Regions from separate parts of the Chryseobacterium sp. W4I1 genome, predicted to be linked through region 2. Evidence: riboswitches for the same ligand, from Rfam matches in the RefSeq annotation. Region 2 holds a riboswitch; each other region holds the start of a gene.

Evidence for each region. A riboswitch is a leader RNA that binds a small molecule or an ion and turns the genes downstream of it on or off. The one in region 2 is predicted to bind cobalamin.
Region 1: another riboswitch for cobalamin. It lies ahead of metE (5-methyltetrahydropteroyltriglutamate--homocysteine S-methyltransferase); the one in region 2 lies ahead of QF044_RS20235 (TonB-dependent siderophore receptor).
Region 3: another riboswitch for cobalamin. It lies ahead of QF044_RS12295 (acyl-CoA thioesterase); the one in region 2 lies ahead of QF044_RS20235 (TonB-dependent siderophore receptor).
Region 4: another riboswitch for cobalamin. It lies ahead of QF044_RS12715 (TonB-dependent siderophore receptor); the one in region 2 lies ahead of QF044_RS20235 (TonB-dependent siderophore receptor).

What each region holds. Positions count from the first base shown of each region.
Region 1 is NZ_JAUSXQ010000001.1:1,998,943-2,002,115, reverse strand. Features, by position in the region: gene metE (5-methyltetrahydropteroyltriglutamate--homocysteine S-methyltransferase) at 1-1,496, opposite strand, end outside; cobalamin riboswitch at 1,720-1,903, opposite strand; gene QF044_RS09315 (Lrp/AsnC family transcriptional regulator) at 2,058-2,519, shown strand; gene QF044_RS09310 (hypothetical protein) at 2,917-3,039, opposite strand; gene QF044_RS09305 (Lrp/AsnC family transcriptional regulator) at 3,145-3,173, shown strand, end outside.
Region 2 is NZ_JAUSXQ010000001.1:4,350,039-4,353,211, reverse strand. Features, by position in the region: gene QF044_RS20235 (TonB-dependent siderophore receptor) at 1-1,926, opposite strand, end outside; cobalamin riboswitch at 2,035-2,220, opposite strand; gene QF044_RS20230 (transporter) at 2,424-3,173, opposite strand, start outside.
Region 3 is NZ_JAUSXQ010000001.1:2,655,489-2,658,661, reverse strand. Features, by position in the region: gene QF044_RS12305 (FG-GAP repeat protein) at 1-142, shown strand, start outside; gene QF044_RS12300 (HD family hydrolase) at 159-749, shown strand; gene QF044_RS12295 (acyl-CoA thioesterase) at 899-1,282, opposite strand; cobalamin riboswitch at 1,398-1,578, opposite strand; gene QF044_RS12290 (hypothetical protein) at 1,631-2,428, opposite strand; gene QF044_RS12285 (ATP-binding cassette domain-containing protein) at 2,576-3,173, opposite strand, start outside.
Region 4 is NZ_JAUSXQ010000001.1:2,746,128-2,749,300, forward strand. Features, by position in the region: gene namA (NADPH dehydrogenase NamA) at 1-434, opposite strand, end outside; gene QF044_RS12710 (cytidine deaminase) at 535-1,017, shown strand; cobalamin riboswitch at 1,208-1,384, shown strand; gene QF044_RS12715 (TonB-dependent siderophore receptor) at 1,416-3,173, shown strand, end outside.

The DNA of each region.
Region 1 (3,173 bases), 2.4 Mb from region 2:
CGTTCAAATTCACCGTGAACCAATACATCAATCCCTATCTTTTCCTGCCAACGGATTGTTCTTTCCGTTTCTTTTTTAAGCAGATCATCATACTGTTCAGCGGTAAGTTCCCCTTTCTTGAATTTTGATCTCCAGGCTCTCACTTCCTGAGTCTGTGGAAAAGAACCGATGGTTGTAGTCGGGAATAGTGGGAGCTGCAGAACTTTCTGCTGATCTTCTTTTCTTCTGCTGAAGGGGCTATTCCTTTGTGCATCATCATCAGTTGTCAAATCTACCCGGTCTTTTACCTGTTGGTTGTGGATCAACGGTGAAGTTTTCCGGGTATCAACCGCTTTTTTATTTTCAGCGAATTGTTGTAAAGCCGGATAATTTGCATTTCCAGAGGCCAGCTTTTTTAAAGAAACAATTTCGTAGACCTTTTGTTTGGCAAACGCCATCCATTGCTTGATATCAGGAGAAAGGATCTCTTCATTCTTCTCTGAATCCAGATCAAAAGGGGAGTGAAGCAGGGAACATGAAGGGGCAATGAAAACCCTTTCAGAACCGATAGCATTGACTGCTTTCTCAATGAAGTTCAATGATTTTTCAAAATCATTTTTCCAGATGTTTCTTCCGTCTACGATTCCTAGAGAAAGACTCAGTGTTTGGGGAATAATATTCAAAATTTCATCCAGCTGTTCCGGACATCTTACCAGATCAATATGCAAAACATCGGCTGGAAGGGAAGTAGCCAGCGAGAGATTGTCTTTTAAACCTTCAAAATAAGTGGCAATAATAAATTTAAGATCTGGAAATTCTCTTCTGAGTTCCTTATAAACGGATTGATAAGTTTCTTTTGCCTTTTTGCTGAGATCTAATCCTAAAAATGGCTCGTCAAACTGTATCCATTCTGCACCATGGCTTTGGAGATCTTTTAAAATTTCAATATATACCGGAAGCAGATTCCCGATCAGGTCCAGTTTATCAAATCCTTCCTCTTTTTCTTTTCCAAGTAAAAGATAGGTAAGGGGACCAATAATTACCGGTTTTGCATTCACTCCGGCTTGTTTTGCACTAATGAATTCATTGATGATCTTTTGGGAAAATAAGCTGAACTGCTGGTTCTTCTGGAATTCAGGGACAATGTAATGGTAATTTGTATCAAACCATTTCGTCATTTCCATTGCTGTAATGTCCAGCCCGTCTTTCTGATAGCCTCTGGCCATGGCAAAATAAAGATCAAGTTCAGCTTTTTGAGAGGCAATTTCCAGATAACGTTCAGGGATGGCTCCCAATGTCAGGATCATATCCAATACCTGATCATAAAACGAAAAATCGTTGCAGGGAATAAGATCAATCCCCGCTTCCTGCTGCAGTTTCCAGTTTTGCTGGCTGATGGTGTTACCAACTTTCAGTAATTCAGTTAATGATGTTTTGCCCGACCAATACTGCTCGCAGGCTTTTTTGAGTTCTCTTTTGCTACCAATGCGCGGATAGCCAAGGATGTGCGTTTGCATTTCTTTTAAATTTTAAATTAAACAATAATGGTAAAGCTCTTTTGAACGCTTCATAATGCTGTCGGAGAAAGAAATGCTGAGGAATAGAGCAGATACGGTATGGACGTACTTATCCCATTAATTATGAGATGGATCAGAATAATTGTTTAATCAGTTTAAAATTAAACGACCCATTACGTTCAAAAGTATCATCTGTATGACCCAAAGCTTCAGACCGCGAAAGCATTGTCAATCCGGAACAGGCAGGTCTCCTGGCTTGTAACAGTTTTTGTCATCCTTCCCGCTTTCGCAGTGGATATAACGGACAAAAACCTTAGGTGGTTACTTACAGTTGCGCGACAGCTCGTGATTTTCACACGATTCCCTATTAATCTACGTTGAGTAAAACCTTTTCCGTTTGATGAAGTATGTTGAAGAGCAAAATCTTGACTAAAGATATTAATTTAAGTGAATTGATTGGTTTATATTAAATAAATAAGGATATTATTTTGTTTATTAGATTATTTAAAGTTAATTGTTCTGTATCTTTGAAAAATACAATTTAAAAAAGAATATTATTCTGTGGAAAGACTGGATGAAAAGGATCTTCAGCTGCTGAGAATCCTGCAAAAAAATGCTAAACTGACTGTTAAGGAGCTTGCTAAAGAAATTAACCTTTCAGCATCACCTGTTTTTGAACGGATGAAAAGGCTGGAGCAGGATGGGTATATCAAACATTATGCAGCTGTTCTGGACGCTGAAAAACTGAACCGTGGTTTTACTGTCTTTTGCCAGATCAAGCTTAAGATCCATGACCGTGCTGTGGGAAATCAGTTTGTGGAAGATATTCTACAGATCGATGAGGTTGCTGAATGCTATAATATCTCAGGTGATTTTGATTTTCTGCTCAAAGTTCAGGTCCGGGATATGAAGCATTACCAGGATTTTGTATTTAATAAGCTGGGCTCAGTAGATTCCATAGGAAGCACACACAGCACTTTTGTGATGGCGGAAGTGAAAAATATTCATGGAGTGAGTATCTAGAAAATAAACAACAGTAACCAATCGGATACTGTTGTTGTAATGTTAACTCATTAATTCCGGTCTTTTAATAAAGCCAATTGGTCCATACCTACCACTGCATCTTTTTGATATTCTTCTGTCAGATTAAAGATCTTTCCTAATTTCTGAGAGGCAGTGATAAAACTTATAAACGTGCACAGCTCTTAAATTTCCTTTTCAGAAAAAAAATCCCTCAACATATCGAAATGTGCTTTAAGTATGGAACGGTGATCTTTACAAAAAAGTTCTGCGAAGCCCACAGCCACGGATATTTTTAGATCAGAAGTGCTGATTTCCGCTTTTCCGCCTTTTACCATGCAGTATTCACAGCCGTTTCCAAATGCAAGTGTCCTGCGGACCTGTTCCAGTAAATTAGAGTCTAAACCTGTATTCTCGAAAAAAATTTTTCAAGACTGTTCCATTTTTTCAGGATATGAATATTATGCCCGATCAGCTTTTCAAATGGTGTACTTCCGTGGTCTGCAAATTCAATTGTAGTCATATTTTTTTATGACAAATTTCCTGTTAATTATTTTTATTTTAAAGCGAATTTAATGGCTTAATTTTGTAATTTTAATGAATTCAGCTGATTTAATTGAATAATACAATGAAAATAGTTTTAGATAAAATTGATCA
Region 2 (3,173 bases):
TTTAATCTGACGAGAATGCCAGTTGAATTTTTTCTGAACGGATAAATCATGCGTATACCATGGCTGAAGATAATTGGCTTTGATATTATTCAGCTGGGCATCATAGCGCTCTCCGGTGTACATAAAACTGTAATTGAAACTCCAGTCTTTATAATCTGCCATCATGGTAAAGGTCAAGGCATGCCACGGCACATAGGAAATCTGGTCGCCATAATAGTCGTCAGTTTTATCGGTATAATCTCCGGCGCGCTGATAGGTATAGCTTACCAAAGGTTTCAGTTTCACTTTATTAATATCAAATTCAGCCTGAACATTCACGTCCGCCCCGATAATTTTCACTTCACCCAAATTCACCATCATCCATCTGAAAAGATTGGTAGTAGGAACGGCGATAATCTTGTTCTCTACTTCATTATAATAGCCATCCACTTTCACATAGATGCCTTTAAAAAATTGATGGTCATAGAGTTTCTCATAGGTAAAACCTGCGTCGTACTGGTTTGTGTATTCAGGTTTCAGCATCACGTTCCCGATCATGGTGTAATACAGATCATTGAAAGTAGGCATCCTGAACACTCTTTTGTAGAAAGCCCGAACAGTGAATTCTTTTGATTTGAGGGGCTGATAGCTCAGGAAAGCGGAAGGAGTCCATTCGGTTTTATCTGGAGATTTTGAATTCATTTTCACTTCTTCGTGGACAAAAGTTCCGAGAAGGCTTCCCAAAAATTTAAACCGGTTCCACTGGTAGGTCGTAGCAAAAGCAACGAGTGAAGTATATCGTGTAGGATATGAAAAATCCCTTAAACTGGCATCGAGATTATTATACTGAAAGTCAAAGCTTGCACTTACATCCCAATTTTGAGTAATAGAATAGATATTGGAATTGGAAAAATAGAGCTCTCTCTGAACATACGAATTATCTATCGGCAGAACAGTTGTTGCCACATTCACCGTATCTAAAAACCGGGTATAGTCATAGGCAAATTTAGCTTTGACCTGCGTTTCGAATTTTGGAAATAATTTTTTACGGAAACTGGCCTGAACAAAATAGTTCTCATCCAGCATCTGCTGACCTTTAGGCGTGAAATTATTATTAACAATGGCTGTGGGAACTCCACGATCGGAAATATAGCCATAACCACGTACGCTCCAGCTTCCGTCATTAATGGTCCCGTTTAAGGCCCCTTCAAAACGCTTCGCACGGATATAGGAATCATATCTTCTCGCAATGGTATCGTTGGCAACGGAGCCGTCAGAATTTTTCTTTTCGTATTTAAACTTATACAATCCATCACTCTGTACAAATTCTGAACTGAAACTTGCAGAAACTCTATCTGAAAGCTTCTGTTCCACACGGAAGGAAGGATTAAATAAACTGATGGAGCCTAATTTCAGCTTCACCGCTAAGTTGGTCTTCTTATCTCCTTTAAAAATAGGTGTTTTAGGCTGAAGATAAATAGATCCGGAAGATCCGAAATCCTTTGCAGGCTGGAAAATTTCACTTTTCTGACCGTTGTATAAAGAAATGGCTTCAAGATCATCCAATGAAAACTTTCCAAGATCCACGATTCCGTTCTGAACATTTCCCAGCTGGATACCATCATAGAAAACACCCACATGCTGGCTTCCCATACTTCGGATATTCACTGTTTTCAAGCCGCCCATCCCGCCATAATCTTTGATCTGAACTCCTGAAAAATACCTTAATGCATCAGCTACCGACTGGCTGTTCAGCCTTTCAAGCTGTTCTCCGGAAAGTACCTGTGCGGGAAGAATTTCTTTAAAATCTTTTTTGTAAAGCTGAATAGGAAGAATGGTTTTCTCTCTTATGGTGTCCCCGGATTGGGACAATAGAAATTGAGATGCTGCCACAAATAATGTGATAACACTTTTTTTAAACTGTGAAGCAGCAAATTTTCTGACCATTAGCTCATTTAGAATAATGTAGACGCTAATGGATATAAGATAGCAAAGACAAAGCACAGTTCTCACTGCACAAAATCATTGTTGTCCTAAGCTTTATTCCACGAAAGCATCAAACGTTCATCCTCCGGCAGGTCTTCTGACTTACTCCGTTTTTGAAATCCTTCCCATTAAAAAACAGTGGATATACTCTTCAAAAACTTTGATGTGGAGCTTACAGCAGCGGGTCTGTTCCGGATTTTCACCGGATTCCCTTTTAAGTGCTTTTTACAGCGCACCAGATTGCGGCAAAGATAGAAAATAACTTAATATATGCAACAATGGCATAATAAATTAATTCTCAATACTTTGAGAAATAACAGGTAGTTAAGAATATATGAAGAAGGTGGCTTCGAACCTCAGCCACCTTTTTTTGAAATATTATGAAGTGTACAAATTTCTATTGCAATAAATTAAATAAGCTGCATTTGGTGGCTGAGACTCCCGAAGCCACCATGATATTAAATTCCAAAATTGATAAAAATACTGAATCTGGATTTTGCTTCAATGTCGCCTCCCGCCAGATTGGAATACGCAGGCAGCATGACTTCCCCTCCCAAACTGAATTTTTTATAGGAAGCTTCAAAACCCAGTTTTCCATACAAGGCACTTCCAGCGGTATTGGGCAACTCTTCATCAAACTGTTTATTTTTATCGTAGACTTCGCCCTGAAGTCCGGCTTTGGCAGAGAAAATGGTGTTTTCATTGGCCGCAAGCTGGTAAAAACCTGTCGCTGCATAATTCCATTGGTTTCCGAAACGGTAATTCTTTTTATTTTCGGTTTTTACCGTATAATCTGTATTGACCAGCACAGCAAGCTTATTTTTTTGAAATTTATAATTCAAAGCGGCCTGATAATCCCAGCTTCCTGTTCCGAGCTGAAAACTTGGATTGACGCCGGAAGCTCCTTTTTCATCAAATTTCCCTAAAGGAATTTTCACACCCAAACCACCGTTAAGCTGATGAAAATTATCTTTGGAACTGATGATCCGGTAAATTCCCATCAGGTTCATATCTCCTATTCCATTAATGTTGATATCGCCCTGCATTGTTTTCTTCTCATGAAAATGAAATGGAAGGCTGGCGTATACACTCAGTTTTTCTGACAATGGAATCTTCCCCCAAACCTGCAGTGTATTGAAATACTGATCCTGAGTGAGATCTTTTACAAAAAGATTTTCTTTGGCTTTATAATGCTGGGCAAAATATTT
Region 3 (3,173 bases), 1.7 Mb from region 2:
CACCTACCAATATCAGGTGATTCCGAATAAAGGGATCGATATGGTTTACGAAAAAATAAGAGATATGAGTGAAGATCCGGCTAAGGTAATTATAAAAGAAAAGATCAATAATAAATGGGTGGTCAAAAAAACATCCGAATAATAAGATACTAAAAGAAATGAAGATACAGAAGGAAATCGATTTTATCCTGGCCGTAGATGCCCTGAAAAACGTAGAAAGAAGAAATTACAATTTCGATGATTCCAGAAGGGAAAACACGGCTGAGCATTCGTGGCAGATCATTATCCTGGCACAGATCCTATATCCATACGCCAAGAACCGTGCAGATATTGATCTTTTGAGGGTGATACGAATGCTTTCCATCCATGACCTTGTAGAAATTGAAGCCGGAGACACCTTCCTTTTTGATGAAAAAGCAATGGTAGGAAAATTTGAAAGAGAAAAAATTTCAGCCCAAAAGATCTTTGGAATCCTCGATGAACCTTTGCGTACAGAATTTTTTGAACTGTGGCTTGAATTTGAGGAAGAAAAAACTCCCGATGCTATTTTTGCCTGTTCCATTGACCGCATCATGCCGTTTATCCTGAATTCTCATACGTCCGGAAAAAGCTGGACAGAAGCCGGTGTTACTGAAAAGCAAATCAGAAATATGCTTGAAAATGCTATTACAAGGGCATCAGATGAAATGGGAGAGGCTTTTGAAATGTTGTTGAAAAGCAGTCTTGAGACTGAAAAAGTGGTAAGGTAATTTATCATATGAAAGGCAAAAGCTTTTTAAATTGCTGTTCCATTTTAAAAAGCTTTCACATAACAAAGTAATACAAATCTTTAGAATACTAATTTTTTATTAAGGTATAAGAGTTTCGGGCGGCCTTTGGCCGCCTGAAACTCTTATATCTATAGAATCATAATAGGTTTCTTAGTTTCGTCGATAGCCACAAAAGTAAAATCACCCACAATGGCTCTTTCCCTTTCGTAAGAGTACATCTGCTCTGTAAAAATCTCTACATTTACTTTCATACTGGTTTTTCCGACATGGGAAACCTTTCCAATCAGTTCTACAATCGTTCCTGCAGGAATCGGTTTTTTAAAATCGATCTTATCGCTGCTTACGGTTACTACTCTTTTTCTTGCAAAACGGGTTGCCGTGATAAAAGCGACTTCATCCATCAGCTGCATGGCAGTACCTCCGAAAAGAGTGTCATAGTGATTCGTTGTATTGGGGAAAACCGCTTTAAAAATTCTGGTTTCGGATGCTGCAATTCTTTCTTCTGTAGTCATATTTCATTATTAATTAATGCGAAATGAAATATTATTAAAATAACAGAACAATGACAGGAACCATAGAAATTCCTGAAGCAGTCCATCAGATCAATAAACTTCAAATCGCGAAAGTTTCTTGTTTAAAGAAATAGGCAGGTCTCCTGACTTGTAACATCTTTTACCTCCTTCCCGTGCCCTGCACAGTGGATCCTTTGATAAAGACTTCAGTTACTTACAGTTGCGCGACAGTCCGTGATTTTCACACGGTTCCCTTTTAATCTGCGTTAAGCAGAACCAGTTTCTGTGATGAATAAGCGTTAAACTTTTTCAGTGCAAAAATAAGAATATTACAGAGAAATACAGTAATTATTCCGGACTATTGTAAATAATCTGGCTCATGACCCTTCCTTCCTTGATAGCCCAAAGTGTGACATATCTGTTCTCACCCGAACCGTTGATCATATAAAGATAAATATGGTCATTGTCAAGAGCAGTCACTCCCACATTATTGAAGTCCATCGTAGGCTGGAACATATTCTTAATAGCTTCCCTTACAAAAACAGAACCTCTTCCGGGCTGCTGCACTCGGATCGATTTGATCTCGGTCATCCCTTCAGGAAGTACATCTTTAATTCCCCATGGTTTTATCTTATCAATAGTAAGAATTTTTCCGTCTGCATCTTTTTCCTGCTTTCTATAGCCGGCGTTAGAAGGATAAACATCGATTACCACTTTGGTTCTTTGGGAGGTAGGAATTTTAGGATTACTGTTATCTGTAAAAATAAGTGATTTTCCATTCTTAGATTTAGAAGGAGTAAACTGAGGGAGCTGATCGATGAAAGCAATCCGTTCTTTATTCACCATGCCTTCCTTCACAAGATTTTCATACCTTACAAAAGGTTTTTCTTCATCCTGTTTTTCAGGATATTTTATCCAGATCCATTCCGTTTCTCCCGGAGCAGGTTTTACATAAACAAATACATCACCTTTTCGCATCCGGATCTTATCCACGATTTTTCTATAGTCATCCTTATGGACCCGTACGTTGGCGTAGCCTTCTTCAGCCTTTACCACACCGAAAGGAACTTTATTCTGCCCTTTTACAAATGCCAAGGAAAAAAGGCTGAAAGCGGATAAGTACAATGCTCTATTTATGGAAATCATGCTCTGAAATTTTTTGATCGCTCAAATATATAAATTAAATGCTTTTTTGATTGGTAAATTCTTATTGTATTTGCTTAAATTATTATATTCTCCGAATATGTATAAAATCTCCTGTAAGAGTTCGATGTTGATTTCTTCTAAAACAAATTATGATTTAGGGAGATATTTAAATTGCTGTAGTTCTTTAATATCCTTTATCTTCCTTAAATGCGTATCAGCGAGAAGATACATATCGTCAGCCATATTTAAAATGGTTATATAATTATGATCTGTAATGACAATTCCTTTGTATGGCGTCTGGCTTTTAATAATTATTTCTAATTCGTCAACGGATTTAGGTGAAACACCACTGAAAGGCTCGTCCAGTAAAATGAAATCTGAGTCAGAATAAGTGATGATAAGTGTTTCAACCATCTTTTTTTCACCACCCGATAGGTTTCTTACCGTTTCATCTAAAAAAGGAATTATCATCTTTAGACTGTACAGCTTTTCTTCATTTTCTTTGGTACAGAATAAGGAGATAAGCTCTCTGATCTTACATTCTTTTGGAAGAAACGAAGACCGCTGCGGTAAGTATGCTATTTTATTTTTTCTGTCAGAAATATTTTTAAGAATGGTATCATTAAACTTGATAAATTGAGTGTCCCCTTTTACGGTGCCAAAGATAATCTCTAATAAAGTAGATTTTCCGCCGCCAGACGGACCTAAGATTCCGGCAATTTTTCCGGTTTCACAGCTTAAATAG
Region 4 (3,173 bases), 1.6 Mb from region 2:
ATTTCTTCAACCGTAAGCACATGGGGAATTCGTTCGGAAGGATGATAAGGAATAGCACTTGGAGCAATAGTTTCCCAACCTTCTTCAAGCGGGATCTGCAGGTTATTCCAGGTGGAACCTTTTCTTCCGGCATGAGCGAGCTGAATCCCAATTTTGCTTTCTGAACGTAAATGGACAAAATCCACAATTTTCTTCAGTTCATCAGCCTGCTGATCATTCCAGATTCCCATACAGTGGTTGGTAATTCTTCCGCGCGGCTCTACTCCGGTGGCTTCTACCATAACCAGACCTGTTCCCCCCTGTGCACGGCTTCCGTAGTGTACAAAGTGAAAATCATTGGCCATGCCATTATCACTGGAATACATGCACATGGGAGACATTACCCACCTGTTTTTTAATTCTATATTTCTGAATGGTATTGATGTATATAGCATCTTATTTTTTTGAATTTTTAATTTAACAATGAATAAAAAGATATTGCCTAACTGATTAAAAAGAGGTACATTTGGCCCCCTTTTTTAGTTGTACTAATATATGAAAAAAGACCTACAGATCAGTTACGAGCATTTTAAAAATAGCAGTGACCTGAACGATATAGAGAAAAAATTATTCAAAAGAGCTAAAGAGGCACGTGAAAATGCCTATGCTCCTTATTCCAACTTCCTTGTGGGGTGCTCTGTTTTACTGGAAAATGGTGAAATTTATTCCGGAAACAACCAGGAAAATGCGGCCTACCCTTCAGGATTATGTGCGGAAAGGACAACTCTTTTCTGGGTAGCAGCAAATTTTCCGGATGTAAAAGTAAAGAAGATCTTTGTAGTGGGAGGGCCTAAGGAATTCCATGAGAAAAATCCTCCGATTCCACCGTGTGGAGCCTGCCGACAAAGCTTAATAGAATATGAGACGAAACAGCATGAGAATATTGATCTTTATTTTTCAAGCATGAATGATGAAGTGGTGAAGGTGCATTCAATCAAGGATCTGCTGCCGTTTTATTTCGATTCTACGTTTTTGTAAAGACAGAATTTGTGAATGGTGAATTTTTGCTTTGCTAGTGAATAGTGAATTTAAAAGAATGTGCTTTTAGTTTAAAGGATTATTGAAATTTATTCATTTAAAAAATTTCGTTACTGAGCAAAAATCCACCGTTCACAATTGACTTTCAAAATTGAATTTTTTGCCTTTTTGTACAATTGATTTAAAAACATATCTTTGCAAAAATTTTGGTTTCCAGCATTTTGGAAATAATAGGGAATTGGGTGAAAGGCCCAAACTGTCCCCGCAACTGTAAATCGCAATAAGAAATTCTGCAAAAAACCACTGTTCATACGGGAAGGTGCAGAAAGCGAAAGTCAGGAGACCTGCCAGAATTATAACTAAAAAACACATTACTTTCGGAGGAAAAGTAAAATAGTATGGATATAAAAAGGTCTTTATTACTGCTCTGTTCATCGTATGGCAGCTTTCTTTTGGGACAGGAGAAAGCAGTTGACACCATTTACATTTTCGATAGCCAAATGAGTAAGGCAAAACTTTTTCATCCGGTACGAAGCCTTACCCCAAAAGATGTTGAAAAAAACTCAACGAATCTTTCTGAACTTTTACGCTTTCAATCTTCTATTTATATTAAAGAAAACGGACGTGGCGCTGTTTCTTCCCCTTCATTCCGTGGAACAACTGCTCAACAGACTGCATTTGTATGGAACGGGATCAACATTAATTCCAGCTTTTTAGGTCAGGGAGACGTTAATAATATTCCATTGTTTGGTTATGATCAGATTGATATAAAAGCGGGCGGAGGAAGTGTTATTTATGGAAGCGGAGCTATCGGAGGAAGTATTCATTTAAATAATATTCTAGATTTCAACAGGGGTTTTAAAGCTTCGGTTTATTCAGAAGTCGCTTCTTTTGATACTTATAATAATTTCGCACAGGCTTCTTTCAGCAATGATCAATTAAGTGTGAAGGTTTCGGGAAGTTATTTAACGAGTCAAAATGATTATAAGGTTCCTGAATTTGTTGTGGGAAGTACAGGATTCCATAATACTAACGGAAGATATTATAATACTTCTGTAAATATTGGAGCTTCTTATAAGATTGCCGATCATCAGACCATTTCATGGCAGAACCAGATGTTTGATGCATCACAGCACTATCCTGTTTTTGAACAAAATTACAATAGAACGAAATACAATGCGCAGACTTTAAGAAGTCTGATTGCATGGGATATTCAAAAAAGCAATATTTCCAACAGCTTAAAAGCAGCTTATACGGAGGACAATTTTCAATATTTTTCAGATATCAATCTCCCTAAATCAAGTGGTGCAGCAGGAAAGAACTACATTTTCAAAGATGATTTCAACTATTTCATCACTCCCAAGATTAATATCAATGCTATTGGAGAGTTCCAGGTCAATAAAGGTAAAGGCTATGAATCAGGAATTGGATCTATCAGCAGAAATGTGGGATCTTTAGCCGGTTTGATCAGGTATTTTGCCACGAAAGATCTTCGTTTTGAAGCAGGAATCAAGAAAGATTTTGTGGAGGATATATCTTCTCCGCTGCTTTATTCTTTTTCCGGAAAATGGGATGCTGTGAAATGGTATCATGTAGGGGTAAATTTTTCAAGAAACTTCAGATTTCCTTCATTTAATGATCTTTACTGGCAGCCGGGCGGAAACCTGGATTTACTTTCTGAGACTTCCATGAATATTGATATGAACCATGAGTTCAGTCTGGGAGATTTTAAAATTACATTAAGTCCGTATTATATGGACGTCAAAAATCTGATTACCTGGCTTCCTACACCGTATGGATATTGGGCGCCAGTCAATACCTACCGATCTGAATCTTATGGTTTGGAATCGCAGATTACCTGGAACAAAAAGTTTGGGAAACATGCTTTGAGACTGGATGGAGGCTATACGTACTCAAAATCAATCAATAAGGACACTCAAATGCAGATGATGTATGTTCCTGTACACAAAGCTGTCGGAAATATAGAATACGGGTATTCTTTCTTTAAGCTTTATGTACAAGGGCTGCTCAACGGTCTTACCTATACTTCTACGGATGAGAACAGATCTACAGCTATTGATCCTTATTTTATTTTAAATACAGGAATTTCTGCCGCTCTTTTTAAAAAGTACACGTTAGGATTTAAGGTAAACAAC